2 regions of the Massilia sp. S19_KUP03_FR1 genome follow, and region 1 is predicted to be linked to the other one. Evidence: predicted binding sites of a transcription regulator. Region 1 holds the regulator's gene; the other holds the start of a gene.
The links. Region 1 encodes FNR, which switches genes on or off when oxygen is low (the NO sensors DNR and NnrR bind a similar motif). Its sites were predicted from a motif close to TTGATNNNNATCAA; they were not measured.
Positions count from the first base shown of each region.

Region 2: a site for FNR is predicted at 1,649-1,662, ahead of V6M87_RS02020 (glycine-rich domain-containing protein). Genes of this name have one in related genera too.

Region 1 is NZ_JAQQPS010000006.1:60,434-63,780, reverse strand. It holds gene hemN (oxygen-independent coproporphyrinogen III oxidase) at 113-1,498, shown strand; gene fnr (fumarate/nitrate reduction transcriptional regulator Fnr) at 1,495-2,235, opposite strand; gene V6M87_RS08205 (glycoside hydrolase family 13 protein) at 2,466-3,347, opposite strand, start outside.
Region 2 is NZ_JAQQPS010000002.1:68,494-71,840, forward strand. It holds gene V6M87_RS02015 (SDR family oxidoreductase) at 97-1,047, shown strand; gene V6M87_RS02020 (glycine-rich domain-containing protein) at 978-1,529, opposite strand; gene V6M87_RS02025 (glycine-rich domain-containing protein) at 1,757-2,503, opposite strand; gene V6M87_RS02030 (CHASE domain-containing protein) at 2,768-3,347, opposite strand, start outside.

The sequences.
Region 1 (3,347 bases):
AGCTGGCTGGGGCATATTTGATGCAGCGCAAAGATTTTAAAGAGCCGTCTTTCTACACTCCCTGCAACAGGATCTTGCTCAAGCCCGGGCGGTCCATCAGCAGGAAGTGTCCATGTCTTTAGTTTCTCCCACGTTCGATGCGCCGCTGCTGCGCAAACTCGGCCGCCCCGGTCCGCGCTACACCTCGTACCCCACCGCCGACCGCTTCCAGAACGGGTTCGGCTACCGCGACTATCTCGCCGCCGTGGCCCACCGCCGCACGCGCCAGAGCGGCACGCCGCTGTCGCTGTACGTGCACATCCCGTTCTGCGCGTCGATCTGCTACTACTGCGCCTGCAACAAGATCGTCACGCGCGAGCGCGACAAGGCCGCCGTCTACCTCGATTACCTGAAGCGTGAAATCACCATGCAGGCGGCACTCTACGACGGCATGAACCGCGTCGACCAGCTGCACCTGGGCGGCGGCACGCCGACCTATCTGTCGGACGCGCAAATGGACGAGCTGATGGCGCACCTGCGCAGCCACTTTCAATTCGCGCCCGACGCGGTGGGCGAATATGCCATCGAAATCGATCCGCGTACGGTCACGGTGGAGCGCATTGCCAGCCTGCGCCGGCAAGGCTTCAATCGTTTGAGCCTGGGCGTGCAGGATTATGACGAGCGGGTGCAGCGCGCCGTGAACCGCATCCAGCCCGAGGTGCAGACCCAGGCGATCATCGACGCCGCCCGGGCATTTGGCTACCGCTCGGTGAACATCGACCTGATCTACGGCCTGCCGCTGCAGACGCTTGCGACGATGGCGACCACGCTCGAGCGGGTGATCGCGGCCGACCCGGACCGCATCGCGCTGTACCACTACGCCCACATGCCGCACCTGTTCAAGGCGCAGCGCATGCTGCAGGACGCTGACATGCCCGGCGCCGACGCCAAGCTGGCCATGCTGGGCCTGGCCATCGAACGGCTGGCTACGGCGGGGTATGTGTATATCGGCATGGACCATTTCGCCAAGCCGGACGACGAGCTGGCGGTGGCGCAGCGCCAGGGCCGGCTGCACCGCAACTTCCAGGGCTATTCGACGCATGCCGACGCCGACATCGTCGCGTTCGGCGTGTCCGCCATCGGCGCCGTGGGCGCCACCTACAGCCAGAACGCCAAGCACCTGACGGCCTACTATGCCGGCATCGACGCCAGCACGCTGCCCATCGAACGGGGCGTGACGCTGTCCATGGACGACGCGCTGCGGCGCTCCCTGATCGGGAGTTTGATGTGCCATTTTGAGCTGTCGGTGGCCGCCTTCGAGCAGGCGTTTCCGATCGCCTTTGCCGATTATTTCGCGCAGGAGCTGGCGGCGCTGGCCGACCTCGAGGCCGACGGCCTGGCCACGGTTACGCCCGACTGGATCACGGTCACGCCGAAAGGGCGCCTGTTAATCCGGAATATCTGCATGGTGTTCGACCGCTACCTCGAGTCTGGCCAGCGCCATTCCGCCACGGTCTAAACGAGTGGGCTGCACTGCTCCGTGCCGGCCGCGAGCGCCTGCAGGCGCGCCGGTTCGCGCAGGGTGATGGCGCGCTTGGTCACTGCCAGCAGGCCGAGCGTCTTGAAGCGTGACAGCAGGCGGCTGACGCTTTCGATGGTCAGGCCCAGGTAATTGCCGATGTCTTCGCGCGACATGCGCAGCTCGAACTGGGTCGAGGAGTAGCCGCGCGCGGCGTAGCGGGCCGCCAGGTTGGTGAGAAACACCGCGAAGCGCTGCTCGGCGCGCATATTCCCCAGCAGCAGCATGACGTTCTGCTCGCGCGTGATTTCGCCGCTCATCATGCGGTGGAAGTGGCGCAGCAGATTCGGCATCTCGCCAAACAGGCCTTCGAGCGTATCGAAGGGAATCTCGCATACTTCGCTGTCTTCCAGCGCCACCGCGTCGCACTGGTGCCGTTCGCTGCTGATGGCGTCCATGCCGAGCAGTTCGCCGGCCATCTGGAAGCCGGTGATCTGCTGGCCGCCGGCGGCGTTGATCTGGGAGGTCTTGAAATGGCCGAAGCGGATCGCGTACAGCGACTTGAATGGCGCATCCATCTGGTACAGGCGTTCGCCGCTGGCGATGCGGCGGCGGCGGCCGATGACCTGGTCGAGGCGGGCCATGTCGTTGTCGGACAGGCCCATGGGCAGGCACAGCTGGTGCATGCTGCAGGTGGCGCAGCCGGCTTTGATGGCGGGGAGGGGGGAAGTTGTCATGGCGCCGATTCTACTGCTTCGTGCTGGCTCATGGTGCGAAACGGGCATTTTAGCGGTAGACGGCGCGGCGGCGCTTTGCGGCGCTGCCGCGCGAGCGTTATCGATTTTGTCGAAGTGGTATGGGTTCCCGCCTGCGCGGGAATGACGTATCTGAGAGCGCTGGCCTTGAAAACGTCATCCCGGCGCAGGCCGGGATCCATGCTGAATTTGCAGCACCAACCCGGCGTCGTTCAGTTCAACTCCAGCACCACCGCCGACCGCGCCGGCAATTTCACCTCGGTCCGCAAATCAAAGCGCGCGCCGGTCAACACATCGACCCCGCCGCTGACGCCAGCGAGCATCTCGCGGAAGCGCTCAGCCTTGAGTACCTTCTCGCCGGGGTTGTTGTTGAAGGCGACCATCACCTTCTTCTTGCCGTCATAGCGGAAGTAAACGTAGGTGTTTTCTTCGGCCCCGTAATGCATCATTTTCCCGTGATGGATCAGCGGCTGCGTCTTGCGCCAGTTGACCAGCTTTTTGACAAAGGCCTGCGCTTCGGCTTCTTTGGCGCCGAGGTTGCGGCCGCTGAAAGCGTCGATGCTGTCGCCCTTCCAGCCGCCCGGGAAATCGGTGCGGTAGCTCGAGTCGTTGCGTTCCTTGGTCGAACTGGTCATGAGGATTTCGTCGCCGCTGTAGAACTGCGGAATGCGCGGCATGGTCATCAGGAACACAATGTCCATCTTGTACTTGCCCATGTCTTCACCCACCACGCTGTAGATGCGCGAGGTATCGTGGTTGCCGGCGAAGACAACCAGATTGCCCGGATTCGGGTACAGGTAATCGAGCGACAGCGTCTCGTAGACATTCGAGAAGACGTTGCCGCCATTGGCGTCGGCCAGGCCGTCGCGCATCGCTTCGGTCATCGGGAAGTCCATCATGCTCGGCATCGAGCTGACGTACCCGTCCGGATTGACTTTGCCCTTCTGCCAGTGCGCCACCACGGCCGGCTGCTTGTGCCACTCTTCGCCGACCAGGTTGATGTTCGGGTACTCGGCCATCACGCGCCGCGTGTAGTCGGTCAAAAAGGCGCCGTCGGAGTAGCCGAAGGTGTCGATGCGCAGGCCCGACAAGCC
Region 2 (3,347 bases), on a different contig from region 1:
AATAAGAGTGGACGGGGGGGGCGCGAGGGTGGATTTTACACCGCTTCGGGCTGTGCACAGCAGCGCTGCCTGCTGGTGCTCCCGTACAATTGCGGCATGACTCCTGCCCAATCTTCCTTCTCACTTCCACGTCTGCTCATTGTCGGCTGCGGCGATGTCGGCATGCGCCTGCTGCCACTGGTGCGCGACCGGTTTCGCGTGTTTGCCGTCACCAGCAATCCGGCGCGCTGCGCCGAACTGCGCGCGGCCGGCGCGATTCCCGTGGTGGCCGACCTCGATCTGCCGCATACGCTGGCGCGCCTGTCGCGGCTGGCGCCGCTGGTGGTGCACATGGCGCCGCCGAAAGGGGAAGGCGCAAGCGATACGCGCACGCGCCACCTGGTCCAGGCGCTACGCGGCGCCACCCGGCTGGTCTATCTCAGCACCAGTGGTGTGTATGGCGATTGCCACGGTGCGCTGGTCGCGGAAACCCGCACGGTGGCGCCGCACAATCCGCGCGCGCGGCGCCGCGTCGACGCCGAACGGACACTGCGCGCCTGGGGCCGGCACAGCGGCAGCCAGGTCGCCATCATCCGGGTGCCAGGCATTTATGCGGCCGACCGGCTGCCGATGAAGCGCCTGGCCGACCAGGCGCCGGCCCTGCGTGCCGAGGACGATGTATTTACGAATCATATCCACGCCGACGACCTGGCGCACATCGTGGCGCTGGCCTTGTTCCGGGCGCGCCCGGGACGGATCTACCACGCGGTCGACGATACGCACATGAAGATGGCGGAATATTTCGATGTCGTGGCCGATGCGTTTCAGGTGGCGCGGGTGCCGCGCCTGGCGCGTGCCGAACTGGCGGCGCAGGCGTCGCCGGTGACGATGTCGTTCATGTCCGAGTCGCGCCGTCTCGACAATGGCCGCATCAAGCACGAACTCGGTGTGCGCCTGCGCTACCCGGATGTGACTGCGGCAGTGCAGGCGATGGCGGCTCAGGCCGGGATGGCGTTGACGGGTGCTGCAGCGGACCGGGCAATCGTCGGGCCGGCGGAACCGCAATAACTGACGGCCGAGCCGCAATAGCTGACGGCGCGACCGCAGTAACTGACCGCCGAGCCGCAATAACTGACCGCCGAACCGCAATAGGATTTGGCGCCGGTCGCGGCCGGCAGGGCGCCGAACGTGGCCTGGTAAAGCGACGCCATGCGCGCGGCGCGCCGGAACCTTTCCGGCGCTTCGCTGGCACCGGCCAGGCCCACGGCAGGGTCGTGGTGCAGGAAGTAGCCGAATGCGGCGGTGCAATCGGCCGCATATTTCATGGTGTCGAGAATGTGGTAATGCCAGAAAGTATCGACCTCGACGCTGGGAACGGTTTGCTCGGTCGGAAACGCTTTCATCAGGTACAAAAAACGCCGGTATTCCACTTCGGCAGCATCGACGCGGGCGCGGCTCCAGCCTTCGCCGCTTTCCACATGGCACAATTTGGTTTTGATACGATCGAGGTCGAGGGCCGCGATGGCGGCAAAGGCGGTTTGATTGATCATTATTAACATCCTTGGCTGGTTATCGTCGTCGTGATTTCGATGTATGCAAACCACATATTGTCGATGTGGAACTACGTACATGACGAATATCAATATCGGACAGATAACTCAGCTGGTTGTTGATAATTATCAAAGGCGAGCAAAAAGACGAGCTACTCCTTGAACTTTTTGGGTTGGCAGCGATCGGCAAGCAAAAAGGCTTGTCGATCGCGGGGATGACTAGCGCATCAGCTGGCTTGCTGGACGGTCAGCAGGATGTCCGGGCCGACCTGCACTGCGGTCGGCCGCGCCGCACCGCACCATGCCATTTGTGGCGTCGCGGTGGTCGCACCGCACCACGCCAGTTGTGGCTTCGCCGTGGTCGCACCGCACCATGCCAGTTGCGGCGCCGCCGTGGCCGAGCCGCACCACGCCAGTTGTGGCGCCGCCGTGGTCGCACCGCACCACGCCAGTTGGGGCTTCGCCGTGGTGGCACCGCACCACGCGACGGCCTGGCCGGCAGGGGCCGCCGTCGTGGCGCCACACCAGGCCGTCGCCTTGGCCGCCGCCACGCCGCACCATGCAGGCGCGCTGGCGATCGCGGCCGGCATGCTGGCGCCGAAGGTCGCGGCGTACAGTTCCTGCATGCGCGCGCCGGCGCCGTCGCGTGCCGCGGCGTCCTCTTCGCCCGCCAGGCCCAGGTAAGGGTAGTGGTGCAGGAAGTAGCCAAACGCGGCAGCGCAGTCGGCTGCATATTTTGCCGTGTCCAGAATATGGTAGTGCCAGAACGTGTCCACATCGACCAACGGCGCGGTCGACTCATTCGGATACAGCTTCATTAAGGTCAGAAAACGCCGATACTCCGCTTCGACGCTGTCGGTGTGGGCCGCAGTCCAGCCTTCTCCCGATGCGGCATGCATCAGCTTGGTTTTGATGGGGCCCAGATCAAGGGCGTTGATGGCATCGATGGCGCTGGAAGTTTGCATGGTATTCATGGAAGTTCCTTCATTTCGGCGTGATTAATATGGGTTTTATGCTGCTGCAGTACGTTGCTGCGATGGGTTTGTCGATCCGGCTTGGGCCTCCTTTTCGGGTTCGTCGATGAAGCCGACTTTGCCCGAGATCAACAGGAAAGGATTGATCCACGTCAATTCTTGCTCGGTGGATTCTTAGTGCCGAGGGGCGTCGGCTGACAGCGCGCCGTGCCATATGGAAGGTGTGGGAAAAAACCGACTCAGCAGGGCGCTGCGCCGGTGCCGTCAGACCCGCGTCAGCGTGCGCATCAGTGCCGCAGCCTGCACTGGTGGCGGCATGATCGGCGCCGGGACTGCCAGGTTCAGTGCTGCCGACACGCTCACTTCGATCGTCGTGCCGGCGCCGGGACGGCTGGTGACGGTGAAGGCGCCGCCCAGGATCTTGACCCGTTCCTCGATGCCGACCAGGCCGAACGAGCCCGGATTGTCGCGCTTGGCGGAATCCATGCCGACGCCGTTGTCGCTGATGGTCATCGTGATGCGCGCATGCAGCAAGCGCAATTCAACGCGCACGCGCGTGGCCTGGGCGTGGCGCGAAATATTCGTCAGCGATTCCTGCAGAATGCGGAACAGCGCCGTGGCGCAGCCATCGTCGATGGCCATGTCGTCCAGGTCTTCCATCACATCGCAGGCAATCCCGGTGCGCTGGCGAAATTGCGCCACTTGCCAGTCGACTGCCGCGCCGAGGCCCAGATCGAGCACGTTCGGACGCAGGTCATTGATGATCTGGCGCACGCTTTTGATGGTGATGTCGATCTGCTGCAAGGTGCGGCGCGCGCGCGCGTGCAACTGGGGGTGGCGGGCG